DNA from 2 places in the Sphingopyxis sp. OAS728 genome. Region 2 is predicted to be linked to the other one. Evidence: riboswitches for the same ligand, from Rfam matches in the RefSeq annotation. Region 2 holds a riboswitch; the other holds the start of a gene.

Region 1 (3,426 bases), 1.9 Mb from region 2:
CACGGCCATCAGAAACGGCCCCTTATGCCGGCATAGATGCTGCGACCGAGCGAGCCATAGCGGAACGCGGTCATATATTGCTCGTCGAAGATGTTCTCGGCGCGTGCGAACAGCTTGACCTCGTCCGACAGCGCATATTCGGCGCGCAGGTCGACGAGCGTATAATCGTCGAGCCGTTGTGCGTTGCTGGCATTGTCATAGCTCTTGCCCGACCAGCGGACTGCTGCGCCGAGTTCGAGCCCGAAATCGAAGCCATAGCTCGCCGAGGCGTTGGCCGTTTGACGCGGCCGGCGCGGCAGCCATTTGCCGAAATTGGCGGTGCCTTCGGAGCGATCCTCGGCGACGATCCAGCTGTAATTGCCGTCGAGCTTCAATCCGCCGAGGGCCAGCGCCGCGGTCGCCTCGACGCCATGCGCCTCGCTGCGCGCGACGTTCGAATAATAGCCGAAACGGCGCGTCGTCGGGTCACCCGGCACGAAACACATCGGGTTGGTCGTCGTCGACGAACAGCTGTTGTAGATGATCTGGTTCGTCGTCGTGCGGTCGAACCAGGTCGCGCCGACCATCAGCTTGTTGTCGAACAGATGCTGCTCGACGCCGGCTTCCCAGCCGTGCGCTTCCTCGGGGTCGAGCCCGATATTCCCATATTCGCTGAACTGTTGATAAAGCGACGGCGCCTTGAAGCCTTCGCCATAGCTTGCGCGCAGCACCGTGCCGGTCGAAAGGCGCCATACGCCGCCCGCAGCGAACAAGGTCTGCCCGCCAAAGCTGTCATGATCGTCGTAACGGACGCCGCCGTTCAGCGTCAGCCCGTCGAGCGGTTCGACGCTGAGCTGGCCATAAACGCTGGTGATCTCGGCCTTGCCGCGCGCGAATGCCGGGACCGGGGTTGCCAGCGACGCTGCGGGCGAGCGGCTGCGGAAATCGGACCGTTCATTCTCGACCCCGAAGATCGCGGTGATGCGGTCGGTAAAATCGAAGCTGCCCTGATATTCCCAGCGCTGGTTCTTGCCGTCGGCCTCGAAGCTTTGCGGACGCGCGCGGTCAGGATTGAAATTGTCGCGGTTCGTGTCTGTGTAAGCGTAAGCGATACGGTTGCGGAAGCGGCCACCCACGAGGTCGACATTGAGCCCGGCGTAACCGACGAACTCCTTGTTGAGGCCATAATCGTTGCTGTCGACGTTGAAGCCGTCGAATTCGACCCGGCCGCTCGAATAATAGCCCCGCACATCGACGCTGACATTGTCGGCGAGCGCGAGTTCGGCGCGGCCGGAGAGATTGGTGTTGCGATAGCCGTCACGCTCGACCCCGCCGAACGCCTTGGCGTGCGACGAAATACCGTCGGTGGTGAAGCGCTGGCCGCCGATGCGCCAGCTCAGCGGGCCCGTGCGGCCGCCGACCGCGGCGCGCGCGCTGACGGTCTGGCGCGATCCCGCTTCGAGGTCGAAACTGCCTTCGAGCGCTTTTTCGGGCGAGGCGGTGACGACGTTGACGACGCCGCCGATCGCCTGGCTGCCCCACAGGATCGACTGTGGTCCGCGCAGCACTTCGATCCGCGAAATGTCGCCGGCGAGCAAATTGGTGAAGTTGAAGCCGCCGCCGGTCGACGACGGATCGTTGAGCTTCACCCCGTCGATCACGACGACGCTATGGTCCGATTCGGCGCCGCGAATGCGGAGCGAAGTCGACGTGCCGTAACCGCCGTTGCGCGAGATGCTGATGCCCGGCGTGCGGAGCAGCAATTCGGTGACGCCGATATCCTGCGCGCGGTCGATCGCTTCTTTGTCGATCACGGCGATCGACGACGGCACTTCGTCGAGTGTCAGCGGCGCGCGCGTTGCGGTGACGATGATGCTGTCGCCGTCGGCGGCGACGGCATGCGCCGTGCCCGCGTCCTCGGCAAACGCGGCAGAGGAGGCCGCAACGGCGGCAAGGCAGATCGAACTTCGGAAAACAAATTTGAACATTGGGTACCCCATCGACGAGGCCGCCCACACGCGTGGGATCGATGGGTTGTCCGGGGACGCACGACATCGAGCCCGCGCGCGAACGCGGCCAAACCTGTCGTCATGCGGGTTCACCCCCGTCCGCCCGGCACACCCTGTCCGGTCGAAAGACGACGGCGACGGGCAGGTCTCCTGGCTTGCGGGTCAGCGCCGGTCGGCCGCCTTCTCGGGACCGGAATCCCAATGGCAAGTGGCCGATGGCTCGCCGCGTACAGTTGCAGGGGCAGCCGGGGTTTTCCCGTTCCCTCTTAGTCTCCGTTGCCGGGGAACCTGTCGCTTGCCGCGGCCGTTAGCCCCATTTTGCGGCTGCGGTCAATTGCTGCGATGCAGCGGTGGACCGATCAGAACAGCCCTGGCAGCTCGCGCTGGGCGGCGCTCGGCTGGTCGGGGACCAGCATTTCGGGTTTGGCGGACATGGGCGCGCCGCGGCGCTGCGCCGACGCGCCGGCGCTGGCATCGGCGATCCGCGTCGTGCAGGCCCTGCCGGCGAGGAAGTCGATCGCGGCGCTGACCGACGCTTCGCGCGCGTCGCCGAGCGGAAGCGTCAGATCGTCGCTCGCGGCGCAGCTGTTCGCGATCTTCGGCGCCAAGCCGTCATAATAATCGCCCGCGCCGGTCGCGTTGACCGTCGCGAATGCGACCACGCGCATGCGGTCGTCGCATTCGGCCTTGTCGAGCGCGATCTGGCCGACGGGCTTGCCATAGGTGTTGCTGCCGACCAGCGTCATATTGGTGCCGAGGTAGGGCAGCATCGAATTGATCACGAGTTCGCTCGCCGATGCGGTCGAAGCGGTGCCGATGAAGGCGATGCGCGTCGGCGCGATCGACTGCGCGCTGGGCGCGAATCGATGTTCTTCATTCTCTCCCGATTTGGTGGCGCGAAAACGGGTCTGCGAGAAAATTTGCCCGGCGCGATTGGCCCCCATCAGGTCGCCCATCAAATTGGCGGTCGAAACAAGGCCGCCGCCATTATAGCGGAAATCGACGATGATATCGGTCACCCCGCGCGCGCCGAAATCGGCAAAGGCCGCCTTCAGCTGGTCGTCCGCCGACGCGATGAAGGTGCGCAGGTTGAGATAGCCATAGCTGCGCCCGCCCTCGGTGATGATCTTCGCGCCATAGCGATCGGAAATCGGGTCGAGCGAATAGTCCGCCTTCGCCACCGTGACGTCGCGGGTGCCGGCGGCATCGGTGATGCGTAGCACGCGGCTGACCCCCGGGTCGTTCGGGCCGAGCGCATTGGTGATGCCCGCGGTGCCTTCGGCATTCACGATGCTGGCGACCGTGCGCAGGTTGCTGCTGTTGGTGCCAATCGCGACGATCGCCGTGCCGCGGTCGATCCCCGCGGCAAAGGCCGGTGCGCCTTCATAGGCCTCGGCAATAAGCACGCGCTGGTTTACCGCGTCATAGGTCATCCGGA
Region 2 (3,426 bases):
GCGCGCTATTGCCGCTGAAGGCGTCGTAAAGCTGGTATAGCGACGGTGCCTTGAACCCTTCGCCATAGCTCAGCCGGACGTTGGTCGCGCCCGCATTCGGCGAATAATTGGCGTTGGCGCCGAAGGTCGTCGCGCCGCCGAACTGACTGTGGTCGTCGTGACGGACGCCGCCCGACAGCGACAGGCCGGTAAAGGGCTGGACGATCCCCAGCGCATAGACGCTGTCGATATTCGCCTTCTGGCTGTCGGTCGATCCAAAGCCGAAGAAATCATAGTCGGGCCGCTCATGCTCGTAACCGAAGATCAGCTTGGCCTGCTGCACTGGCGTCACGACGCCCTGATATTCGAACCGCAAATTGGTGCCCGAATAGCCGTAATCGGGCGCGGTGCCGCGCACGAAATAATAATCGCGCTCGTTGCGCATCCACGTCACTGCCGCGCGGCTGGTGAAATTGCCGTCGAACAGGCCCAGGTTCAGCCCTGCATAACCGACATATTGGTCGAGCTTGGCAACGTCGGCGCTGTCGGCGGGCGCGCCGAAGAAGCTGTCATAATCGAGGTCGGCGTTGATGTAATAGCCGCGCAGGTCGAGGCTCAGCGCGTCGCTGAACGCGACCTTCAGCCGCGCGTTGCCCGCGAAATTCTTGTATCCGTCCTTCTCGGTGCCGACCGCTGCCGACGAAATGCCGTCGGTGCGAAAATAAGCCCCGCCGATCCCGCCCGAAATCGCCCCGGTGGTGCCCGACACATCGGCCTTGGCACTGAGCGTATCGCTATACCCATATTCGGCCGAGGCGCCCGCCGCAAAGCCTTCGGCCGGGGTCGCGGTCATCAGGCTGACGACGCCGCCGATCGCCTGGCTGCCGTGCACGACCGAATTCGACCCGCGCAGCACTTCGATCCGGTTGATGTTGCCGGTCAGCAGATGGCCGAAATCATATCCGTCGCCGATACCGCTCGGATCGTTGACCTTCACCCCGTCGATCAGCACCAGGGTTTGCGTCGTTTCCGCACCGCGCAGCGAAATTCCCGCGACCGATCCGGTGCTTCCGGTGCGGTTGAAGCGCACGCCCGGCGTCGTCGCGAGCAGGTCGACGATGTCGACCGTCTGGCGCTTTTCGATCGTGTCGGCGTCGATGATCGTGATCGCCTGACCGACTTCGTCGCGCGGTTGCTCGATCCCCGACGCGGTGACGACGATGTCGTCGCGGTCGCTATCGGTGGTTTGGGCCGGCGCAGGCGTCGCCGCCGTGAAAGCCAACAGGGAAATGGTCGCAAATTTCAACATGGGTAGGGCCCCGCACGCCGACAACGAAGGCGGAGCCTGTCGATACGCGCGCGCGATCGACCGATGTCGGCGGCGCAAGTGGCGTCATGGCCTGCGACCCCGTCACCGAGGCGGCTCCGGCCGCCTGGTTGTCGCTCGACGGAAACCTCCGTGCCGCGGCCTTTCCCTGGACCTTGGCATTGAGCGACCCACGCCGGCAGGTCTCCTGGCTCGCGGGTCAGGGCTCGATGCACGCCTTCCCAGGTGACCCCAGTGGCTGATCCGAACGCGTCGGACCGGTGCATCTCGCTCGCCGCTTACAGTTGCAGGGACAGCCTCGGCTTCGGGGGTTCAGGACGAGCCCCTTCACCGCGTTCCCATTTTAAGCCCTTTCGGGCACCGGCGCGATCATGCGCGAGGCAAGCCCCGCACGCGCCGCCCATAGCGGAATCGCGCTTTTGCGCAATGGCTATTGGCGTTCGACGATCATCGCCGCACCGACGCCCATCGCGCCGGTCAGCACGACAAGTCCGTAGCGTCCCCCGCACGCGTCGAGCGCGTCGAGCAGGGTCGAGGTCAGGATCGCGCCGCTCGCGCCCATCGGATGCCCCTTTGCAAGGTGTCCGCCGCTGACGTTGACGCGCGCCGGATCGGCATCGCGGTCGCGCAGGAATTTGGCGATGGTGACGGCAAACGCCTCCATGAACTCGATCCGGTCCATATCGTCCAGCGTCAGCCCGGCGTGCGTCAGCACCTTGTCCATCGCCGCGAAACCTGCGGTCAGTGAGGCCGCGGGGTCGCCGCCGCTCTCGGCAAAGGCGACAACGCGCGCACGCGGCGCGATGCCCAGCCCTGCGCCGCCGACCAGCGCCAGCCCCGCGCCGTCGCAGATCGGCGGCGCGTGGGCGATGCTGTGCAGCGGTTCGAAGGTCGCGCCTTCGAGCGCGCCGGCATATTGCGCCTGCAGTTCGCCAAAGGCGGCCGGCGCGGCGGCTAACGATTCCGCTGTGGTTTGTCGGCGGATGCATTCCTCGCCCGCCAGCGCGCCGGTCGCGATGCGCGAGGATTGCAGGGCGGCGTCATTTTCGGTCGCCGCTGCTTTCTGCTGCGAGCTGAGCGCCACCGCGTCGAGCTCGGCGCGCGTGATGCCTTCGACATGGGCGAGCCGGTCGGCAGCGAGCACCGGCGGCACGAAGCGCGCGTGCGGTGGCAGTTCGTCGTTGGCGTAAAAGCCCGCGCGGTCGCCGAGGAACGGGCTCGCGCTCATCGATTCAACGCCGCCCGCGAGGATGTGCGTGGCTTCGCCGCTCGCGACCTTCGCCACCGCCTGACCGATCGCCGACAGCCCCGACGCGCAATAATTGTTGATGCTGTGCGCCGCCGCGGTGTCGGGAAGCCCCGCGTGGAGTTTCGCAAGCATCGCGATATGCCCCCCCTGAGCGCCGCTCTGCGTGACGCAGCCAAGCAGCATCGCGTCAGGCGCCGACGCGATAGCGCCGCAACGAGCGGCGAGCGCGGCCGCCTGCTGGCGCACCAGTTCCTGCGGACTCAGCCCGGCAAGCCCACCATCGGGCCGCGCCTTGCCGCGCGGCGTGCGCACCGCATCGTAGATAAAAACGTCGGTCAAATCAGGTGCCGACGACGAAGCTGACTGCGGTCGTCGCGCTGCCGCCGACGTTGAAGGTCGCGAAGTTGCGCGCCCCTTCGACCTGATAATCGCCCGCGTTTCCGGTGACTTGCCGCCAGCCGTCGAGCAGCATCCGTACCCCGGTGGCACCTACGGGATGCCCGAGCCCGATCAGCCCGCCCGACGGGTTGACCGGCAATTTGCCGCCCAGCGCAATCGTCCCGTCCTCGACCGCGCGCCAGCTTTCGCCCGGCTTGGTGATACCGAAATGATCGATCGCCATATATTCGGTGATCGAGAAGCAATCATGCACCTCGACCCCGTCGCAGGCATAGATGTCGGGCATCTCGGCACGGCGCAGCGCGTCCATCATCGATTTGCGAACGCTAGGAAAAACAAAGTCTTGGCCTCTACTCCCCGCGACCTTCGTCGAATAGAGCAGGGGCGCGGTCGCATGCCCCCATCCCTTGATCCGCGGAATGCTGTCGATCGAAATCCCCCGACGTTGCGCGTAAACTTCGGCAACTTCCGC

The links. Region 2 has a riboswitch for cobalamin ahead of GGC65_RS05875 (TonB-dependent receptor plug domain-containing protein). Riboswitches for the same ligand answer to the same signal wherever they lie in the genome.
Region 1: it holds a riboswitch for cobalamin, as region 2 does, so the genes downstream of both, GGC65_RS14970 (TonB-dependent receptor plug domain-containing protein) here and GGC65_RS05875 (TonB-dependent receptor plug domain-containing protein) in region 2, are expected to answer to the same signal.

The regions. Positions count from the first base shown of each region.
Region 1 is NZ_JADBDT010000001.1:3,160,401-3,163,826, forward strand. Features, by position in the region: gene GGC65_RS14965 (hypothetical protein) at 1-9, opposite strand, end outside; gene GGC65_RS14970 (TonB-dependent receptor plug domain-containing protein) at 9-1,967, opposite strand; cobalamin riboswitch at 2,111-2,295, opposite strand; gene GGC65_RS14975 (S41 family peptidase) at 2,348-3,426, opposite strand, start outside.
Region 2 is NZ_JADBDT010000001.1:1,246,786-1,250,211, reverse strand. Features, by position in the region: gene GGC65_RS05875 (TonB-dependent receptor plug domain-containing protein) at 1-1,288, opposite strand, end outside; cobalamin riboswitch at 1,466-1,686, opposite strand; gene GGC65_RS05870 (acetyl-CoA C-acyltransferase) at 1,737-2,894, opposite strand; gene GGC65_RS05865 (acetyl-CoA acetyltransferase) at 2,896-3,426, opposite strand, start outside.